DNA from 2 places in the Lysobacter sp. TAF61 genome. Region 2 is predicted to be linked to the other one. Evidence: predicted binding sites of a transcription regulator. Region 2 holds the regulator's gene; the other holds the start of a gene.
What was found. Region 2 encodes HrcA, which represses chaperone genes, less so after heat shock. Its sites were predicted from a motif close to TTNGCACTCNNNNNNNNNGAGTGCNAA; they were not measured.

Region 1 (4,413 bases), on a different contig from region 2:
CCCACCTTGTCGGCGGAGATCATGGCGCTGTTCGAGTCGCTGCCCGAGCGCGGCACCAGCGTGCTGGTCGCCAGCCACGACCTGGCGCTGGTCAAGCGCATGAAGAAGCGCGTGCTCGTACTCAACCAGGGCCGCCTGGTCGATGACATTTCGCCCGAGGACCTGGCCCAGTGAGCGCCACGTCGCCGGAAGCGGCCAAGCCGCAGCCCGCAGCCGCCAAGCCGCGCCCACAGGCGCCGCGTTCGCGCCTGGGTGCCTGGTTCGACCATCATCTCTACAGCCTCGTCGCCAGCCTCGGTCGGATGTTCCACAAGCCCTGGGCGACCGCACTCACCATTGGCGTGATGGCGGTGGCGATCACTCTGCCGCTGGGCCTGTGGGCGGCGCTGGGCAATATCGAACGCTTCACCGGCTCGGTGCAGCAGGCGCGCCAGATCAGCCTGTTCCTCAAGCCCTCGGTTGCGCTCGACCGCGCCCGTGCGCTCGCCGACGAGCTGCGCGGTCGCGCCGATGTCGCCGCGCTCGAACTGCGCACGCCCGAGCAGGGCATGCAGGAACTGCGTGAGCGCAGCGGCCTGGGCGACGCGATATCCGCGGTCGCGTCCGATGAAGGCGAGGGCAATCCGTTGCCGAGCGTGCTGATCGTCAGCCCGAAGGGCGACGAGGCCCAGCTCGCCGCATCGCTCGAGAACCTGCCCGAAGTCGACGTCGTCCAGCACGATGCCGGCTGGCGCCAGCGCCTGGACAGCTGGCTGCGTTTCGGCGTGCGCCTGGCCTGGGTGCTGGGCATGCTGCTGGGCCTGGGCGCGCTGCTGGTGGTCGGCAACACCGTGCGCCTGGACATCCAGTCGCGACGCGAAGAAATCGCCGTGCTGCAACAACTCGGCGCCACCGACGGTTTCATCCGTCGCCCGTTCCTCTATCTCGGCCTGAGCTACGGTCTGGTTGCGGGCCTGATCGCGCTGGCCCTGCTCACCGCGGCCGACCTGGCGCTGCGCGTGCCGCTGGCCGACCTCGCCCGCAGCTACGGCAGCAGCTTCGCGCTGGAGGGTTTCGACCTGGCGCATGCGGGTGCGATTGTTTTCGGGTCCGGCCTGCTCGGCTGGATCGGTGCCGGTTTCGTTACCGGTCATTACCTGCGCCAGACCCGGCCCATTTCGTAAGTGATCCAGGCATGAGTTCCCACGACCTTCGACACCTCGCCAGCACCGCGCCGCGGATCATGGTCGTGGACGGTTCCAAGCTGGTGCGCAAGCTGATCGGCGACGTGCTCACGCGCGAACTCGCCGACGCGGTGGTCGTGCCGTGTGCGGGCATCGCCGAAGCACAGGCGGCGCTGGCCGAAGGCCCGGTCGATCTGGTCACCACATCGCTGTCGCTGCCCGACGGCGACGGCATCGCCCTGGCGCGCGCCGTGCGCGAGTCGGCCGGTCAGGCCTACGTGCCGATCATCGTCGTCTCCGGCGACGCGCAGTCGCACCTGGAATCGCGCAGCTTCACCGAAGATGTCACCGACTATTTCGACAAGGGCCTGGGCCACAGCGCGCTGGCGGCCTTCATCCGCGGCTACGTGCAGCCGCAGCCGATCCCCGGCGCGCGCGTGCTCTACGTCGAGGACAGCAAGGTCGTCGCCCTGGCAACCAAGCGCATGCTCGAACGCGCCGGCCTGAGCGTGCTGCACTTCATCGGTGTCGAAGAAGCGCTGGAGTTCCTCGAGACCCGTCGCGGCCAGGACGACATCGGCGCCGACCTGGTGCTGACCGACGTCTATCTGAAAGGCGCGCTCAGCGGCAACGACCTGCTCGAACGCCTGCGCCACGACTTCGGCCACGGCAAGCGCCGCCTGCCGGTGCTGGTGATGACCGGCGACGCCAATGCCCACAACCAGAGCGCGCTGCTGCGCGCCGGCGCCAACGACCTGGTGCTCAAGCCGATTGAAGAGCGCCTGCTGATCACCAAGACGCTGTTCCAGCTGCGCCTGTCGCGGCTGCCGGAGCAGGCGGCACTGGACGCATGAACGACGGCGGCGAGCGGGCGGACCCGGGCGGCTCGGCCAGGATCCATCTCGAGCCGTCCTGGAAAGAACGGATAGGCGACTACCTGCAGCGTCCCGACATGCAGGCACTGTCGGGTTTCCTGCGCGATCGAAAGGCGGCCGGCGTGAATGTCTACCCGCCCGGTCCGAACATCTTCGCCGCCTTCGATGCGACCCCGTTTGATGACGTCAAGGTCGTCATCCTCGGCCAGGACCCGTATCACGGCCACGGCCAGGCCCACGGACTGTGCTTCTCGGTGTTGCCCGGCGTGCCGGTGCCGCCGTCGCTGCTCAACATCTTCAAGGAGATCGAACGTGACCTCGGCGTGGCCAGGCCCGACCACGGCTGCCTGCTGCCGTGGGCCCGCCGCGGCGTGCTCCTGCTCAATGCCGTCCTGACCGTCGAGGAGGGACGCGCCGGCGCGCACCAGGGCAAGGGCTGGGAAGGCTTCACCGACCACGTGGTCGACACGCTCAACCGCGAGCGCGAGGGCCTCGTGTTCCTGCTCTGGGGCAGCTACGCCCAGGCCAAGGGCAAGGTCATCGATTCGCGCCGCCACAGGGTCCTGCGTGCGCCCCATCCCTCGCCGCTGTCGGCCCATCGGGGTTTCCTCGGCAGTGGCCATTTTTCGGCGACCAACGAGTACCTGCAGCGCCGCGGCCAGGCCGGAATAGACTGGTCATTGCCGCCCCGGGCTGCCTTGGCTGTCTGACTGCGTCTGTGGCGCAATCCCCAACCTGAACAGTTCCATTGTTCTGCCACCGCAACAGTGCGGAACTTCCAGGGCCTTTAGCAGTCCTACAATCCGACTGCTAAGATGCCTGCCATGACCACGAACAGCCTTACAAACAGCGGCCTGTCCACTGCGCTGGTCGCCAACAACATCCCCGTGCCGAGCGCGCTGGGCTCGCTGGACGCCTACGTCAACGCGGTGCACCGCATCCCGGTGCTGACCGTCGAGGACGAGCAGGCGCTGGCCCGCCGTTTCCGCGAAGGCGAAGACCTCGACGCCGCCCGTGAGCTGGTGCACTCGCACCTGCGCTTCGTCGTGCACGTCGCCCGTGGCTACAACGGCTACGGCCTGCAGATCGGCGACCTGATCCAGGAAGGCAACATCGGCCTGATGAAGGCCGTGAAGCGTTTCGACCCCGATCAGGGCGTGCGCCTGGTGTCGTTCGCCGTGCATTGGATCCGTGCCGAGATGCACGAGTTCATCCTCAAGAACTGGCGCATCGTCAAGGTCGCCACGACCAAGGCGCAGCGCAAGCTGTTCTTCAACCTGCGCAAGTCCAAGACCCGCCTGGGCTGGATGAACGCCGAGGAAGTCCGTGCCGTGGCGCGCGACCTCAACGTCTCCGAGCGCGAAGTGCTGGAGATGGAGTCGCGTCTGTCGGGCCGTGACATCGGCTTCGACGCGCCGGACGAGGACGACGATGGCGCCCCGCCGTCGCCGGTGGCCTACCTGCGCGCCGATGGCGAGGATCCCTCGCAGACCTACGAGCGCGAAGACGAGGAAGACGGTCACCTGGCGCTGCTGCGCGAAGGCCTGCAGGAACTCGATGCGCGTTCGCGCGACATCATCAAGCGCCGCTGGCTCGACGACGAAAGCAAGATCACGCTGCAGGAACTGGCCGACGAGTACGGCGTCAGCGCCGAACGCATCCGCCAGATCGAAGCCAACGCGCTCAAGAAGATGCGCGCGCTGTTCGCGGCGTAAGCGTCAGCGGCATGCAATGCAGAACGGCCCGGGAAACCGGGCCGTTTTCGTTAGCAAAATGGATCCCGGCGTTCGCCGGGATGACGGAGCTCAGGGCGCCGGCTTGTCCTGCCCCAGGATGATCCGCGCGTGCCGCTGGTAGCTCCAGTACGCCCACGCCCAGTTGATCAGCACGATGATCCGGTTGCGGAAGCCGATGAGGAAGAACACGTGCGCCGCCAGCCAGAACCACCACGCCAGCAACCCTGACAGCTTGAAGCCATGCAGGTCGACGACCGCGGCCATGCGCCCGATCGTCGCGAGGTTGCCGAAATCGCGATAGCGGAACGCCGGTGCCGGCTTGCCCGAGAGCCGCGCGCGGATCGCCGCGGCGACGTGCGCACCCATCTGCTTCGCCGCCGGGGCCACGCCGGGCACCGGCTTGCCGTCCTGCACCACGCTGGCCAGGTCGCCGGCGACGAAGATCTCCGGATGGCCCGGCACGCTCAGGTCGGCCGCAACCGGCACGCGCCCGGCACGATCGAGCTCCACGCCAAGCAACGCCCCCAACGGTGATGCCGCAACGCCTGCGGCCCACAACACCGTGCGTGCGGGAACGAACTGCTCGCCCAATGTGTATCCACGCGCATCGATGCGGCTGACCGGCGTACCCGTCACCAC
Region 2 (4,413 bases):
GGCGTCGGTGAACTTGCGGCCGATCAGGCGCTTGACCGCGAAAAAGGTGTTCTTCGGGTTGGTGACGGCCTGGCGCTTGGCCGAGGCGCCCACCAGGACTTCGCCGTCCTTGGTGAAGGCCACGATCGAAGGCGTGGTGCGATCGCCTTCCGCGTTCTCGATGACCTTGGCCTTGCCGCCTTCCATGATCGCGACGCACGAATTGGTCGTGCCCAGATCGATACCGATGATCTTGCCCATGTGTGTAGCTCCCTCGCTAATGCTTGAAATTGAGTGGCGCCGAATCTGCAGTGGCGCCGATGTGCGTTATCTGGGGGCCGGCGGCGGGCTCTTCAAGCGACCAGTGGCCGCATGGCGCCTGCCTGCCCCGCTCGTTCAGTCGTGCTTGGCCACCACCACCAGCGCCGGGCGCAGCAGGCGCTCATTGAGCAGCCAGCCCTTCTGGTAGACCTGGACCACGTCGCCCGGTGCATGCCCGGCGCTCTCGACCATGCTCATCGCCTGGTGCTGCTCCGGGTTGAAGCTCTTGCCGGCCGGATCGATCGCGACCAGACCGTTGTCGGTGACGACCTTGAGCAGCTGGCGCAGGGTCAGCTCCATGCCTTCGCGCAGGTGCTGGGCGGTGTCGGCCTGGATGGTGAGGCCGGCTTCGAGGCTGTCGATCACCGGCAGCAGGTCGCCGAGCACGCGCTCGTTGGCGAACTTGCGCGCCATGTCGATGTCGCGGGCCATGCGCTTGCGCTGGTTGTCGAGTTCGGCGCGTTCGCGCAGCGACTCTTCGCGCACCTGCGCCAGTTCGGCACGGACGGCCTCAAGCTGGGCGGCCAGCGAGGCGCCGTCGGCGGTGCCGCCGGCCAGGTCCGGGGTGTCGTTGTCGGGGGTTTCAATCGGGTCGATGTGGGTCATGCGGTGCTCCATCCCTGCGCCAGGGGCGCCAAACATTCGGAAATCCGCGCTCATGCGCGACAGGGCAGCAATGGGGCCGCCCCGCGAGGTTTCAAGACGAACTGTTCCATTGGCAGCGGCCAGGCCGCGCCCGGGAGGCGTCAGGGACGGTCCGGGGCCGGAGCCGTGGGCCCTGCCCTCACGGACCTGCCGGGGGACGGGACCTCAGGACTCCGAATGGATCGCCGCGCCCAGCGCGTCGGCGGCGGCCTGCACCACCGGGATCACCCGGTCATAGGCCATCCGGCTCGGCCCGATCACCCCGAGCACGCCCAGTACCTGGCCACTGCCACCGGCGGCGACGTAGGGAGCGGTCACCAGCGACATCCCCTCCAGCGGCGCCAGGCCGGTTTCTTCGCCGATGAAGATGCGCACACCCGGCGCCTGCACGGTGCGCTCGAGCAGTTGCAGGATCTCGCGCTTGCGGGCAAAGGCATCGAACAGGTCGCGCAGTCGGTCGAGGTCGGCCAGCTCCTGCACGCCCATCAGGCGCGTCTGCCCGGACAGGACCATGTCGTCGCCACCCGGGGCCAGGGCCTGCTCGGCCAGCTCCACCGACTGCGTCAACAGCGTCTGCATCTCGGTCTGGGCGCTGCGCAGCTCGCGCACCAGGGTGGCGCGGATGTCGGCCACGGTGCGCCCGGCAAAATGGGCGTTCAGGTAGTTGGCGACGCGCTCGAGTTCGCCGGCGTCAAACGGGCGGCGGGTCTGGACGATGCGGTTCTGCACTTCGTTGTCGGCGAAAACCAGGATTGCCAGCACGCGGGCGCCGTCGAGCGGGACGAAGTCGATCCGGCGGAAGGCGAACTGCTCGCGCCGGGGCACGCTGACCACGCCGACGAAGTGGGTCATCGCCGACAACAGCTCCGAGGCACTGCCCAGCAGCGCCTGGGTGCCGGAACCGGCCGGCAGCTCGCCGCGAAGGCGGGCCAGGTCGCTGTCGGGCAGCGGCCGCACCTGCAGCAGCGAGTCGACGAACAGGCGGTAGCCCTGCGCGGTCGGGATGCGCCCGGCCGAGCTGTGCGGCGCGCTGAGCAGGCCGGCGTCTTCCAGGTCGGAGAGGATGTTGCGGATGGTCGCCGCGCTGACGTCCAGGCCGGCATGGCGGGCCAGGGTCTGCGAGCCGATCGGTTCGCCGCTGTGGATATAGCGGCCAATCAGGGTGCGCAACAGCTGCCGTGCACGCGGGTCCAGGGTGGGATCGGCAGTTTTGCGGTTCATGGCGTCGCTATTGATAGAGCGCAGCCCGGGCCGGTGCAAGGCTTTTCGCGACCGACGCCGCCGATCTGAACCTGCGAGACGCCGCCCCGCTATCACGCCGCAACCGACAAGAGGCACAATCGCGCTCCATGCTCGTCCATCTCTCCCTCAAGCAGTTCGCCGTGGTCAACGAAGCCGAGCTCGGCTTCGGCCCCGGCCTGACCGTCATCTCCGGCGAGACCGGCGCCGGCAAATCGTTGCTGGTCGATGCGCTGGGCCTGATCTCGGGCCTGCGCGCCGACAGCGGCGTGGTCCGCCATGGCGCCGATCGCGCCGAACTGGTCGCCGGCTTCAGCCTCGACGACGTCCCGCTGGCGCGCGCCTGGCTGCGCGACAACGAGCTCGACGAAGACGATGCCTCCCAGGACGCCCCCTGCCAGATCCGCCGCGTGATCCGCGCCGACGGCGGCTCGCGCGCCTGGGTCAATGGCCGCCCGGTCACCCTGGGCCAGCTCAGCGAGCTGTCCGCGCTGCTGGTCGAGATCCATGGCCAGCACGAACACCAGGCGCTGCTGTCGCGCCCCAGCCAGCTGGCGCTGCTCGACGCCTTCGGCCGTACCCATGCCGAACTGGCGGCTGTCGGCACTGCCGCGGCGCGCTGGAGCGCATTGCTGACCGAGCGCGACGAACTGTCGGCCAAGGGCGACGTGTCCGACCGCATCGGCTGGCTGGAACACCAGCATGGCGAGCTCGACCGCGAGGACCTCGAGGCCGACGCCATCGCCCGCCTGCAGGATGACCACCGCCGCCAGTCCCACGCCGCCGACCTGATTTCGGCTTGCGAAGGCACCTTCGCCCGCCTCGGCGGCGACGAAGGCCCATCGCTGTCGCGCAGCCTGCAGCAGGTGCGCAGCGACCTGCAGCGCGTGCTCGAACACGAACCGCGGCTGGGCGATGTCGACGGCATGCTCGACGCCGCCGCGATCCAGGTCGACGAGGCCCTGGCCCTGCTCGACCGCGTGCGCAGCGACCTCGACCTGGATCCCTCCGCCCTGGAAGCGATCGAACAGCGCCTGACCCGCATCCACGAACTGGCACGCAAGCACCGGGTTCCGCCCGAGCAGCTGGCGACCCAGCGCGATGCGATCGCCGCCGAACTGGAATCCCTGCAAGGTGCCGGCGTGCGCCTGGCCCGCCTCGACAGCGAGATCGAGACCGCGCGTCGCGACTGGCGCCAGGCCGCCGACGCCCTTGGCCGGATGCGCCGCGAAGCCGCAGCGAACCTGTCGGCCAGCACCACCGCCCTGATTTCGGAACTGGGCATGGGCGGCGGCCGCTTCGACGTCCAGATCGAGCCGCTCGAGACCGACCGCCCCGATCCGCAGGGCGGCGAGCGCGTCGAGTTCCTGGTCGCGGCCAACCCGGGGCAACCCGCGCGGGCCCTGCGCAAGGTCGCCTCCGGCGGCGAACTGTCGCGCATCTCGCTGGCCATCGAAGTCGCCGCGCTCGGACTGGATGCGGTGCCGACGATGGTCTTCGACGAAGTCGACACCGGCATCGGCGGCGCCGTGGCCGAGATCGTCGGACAGAAGTTGCGCGCGCTGGGCGCCAGCCGTCAGGTGCTGTGCGTGACCCACCTGCCGCAGGTCGCGGCGCAGGGCCATGCCCATTACCGCGTGAGCAAGGCCGCCAGCGAGGGCGTCACCCAGAGCGCGGTGCAGCTGCTCAATGCCAAACAGCGCGAGGAAGAACTGGCGCGTATGCTCGGCGGCGTCGAACTCACGCGCGAAGCGCGCGCTGCAGCCAAGCGGCTGCTGGCCGACGTCTGACTCCGGATACTTCCTCCAGGCGCGAAGATGTTCGCGCCTGCAGCGATCCTATTCGAGAGGAATATTGCTCTCGGCCGCCTTCTTGCGCAGCGTCGTCTGCAGCACCGCCACCAGCAGCGCCACCGACCAGCCCGCCAGCAGCACGCCTACCAGGCTCTGCAGCGCGCCGACCAGCCGCCATTGCGGCGGCAGCAGGACGTCGCCGTAACCGAGCGTGGCGAAGCTGACCACCGAGAAGTACAGCGACGTGTTCCAGTCCCACTCGGCGTTCTTCCACTCGTAGAACCAGGCCCACACGATGGTCTCGGCGCTGTGCAGCAGCATCAGCTCGATGACCACGCGGACCAGGAAGAAATGCAGGTAGCGGCCTTCGCGCGGTCTTTGCGCCTTGGCGAGCTGCTTGATCGTGATGGCGCTGTAACCGCTGTGCATGACCACG

Region 1: a site for HrcA is predicted at 2,826-2,852, ahead of rpoH (RNA polymerase sigma factor RpoH). Genes of this name have one in related genera too.

What each region holds. Positions count from the first base shown of each region.
Region 1 is NZ_JBFRDH010000002.1:221,500-225,912, reverse strand. It holds gene ftsE (cell division ATP-binding protein FtsE) at 1-174, shown strand, start outside; gene ftsX (permease-like cell division protein FtsX) at 249-1,163, shown strand; gene AB4Y64_RS05465 (response regulator) at 1,175-2,017, shown strand; gene ung (uracil-DNA glycosylase) at 2,014-2,748, shown strand; gene rpoH (RNA polymerase sigma factor RpoH) at 2,863-3,753, shown strand; gene AB4Y64_RS05450 (NAD(P)/FAD-dependent oxidoreductase) at 3,844-4,413, opposite strand, start outside.
Region 2 is NZ_JBFRDH010000001.1:184,254-188,666, forward strand. It holds gene dnaK (molecular chaperone DnaK) at 1-240, opposite strand, end outside; gene grpE (nucleotide exchange factor GrpE) at 376-906, opposite strand; gene hrcA (heat-inducible transcriptional repressor HrcA) at 1,111-2,166, opposite strand; gene recN (DNA repair protein RecN) at 2,295-3,974, shown strand; gene AB4Y64_RS00870 (potassium channel family protein) at 4,023-4,413, opposite strand, start outside.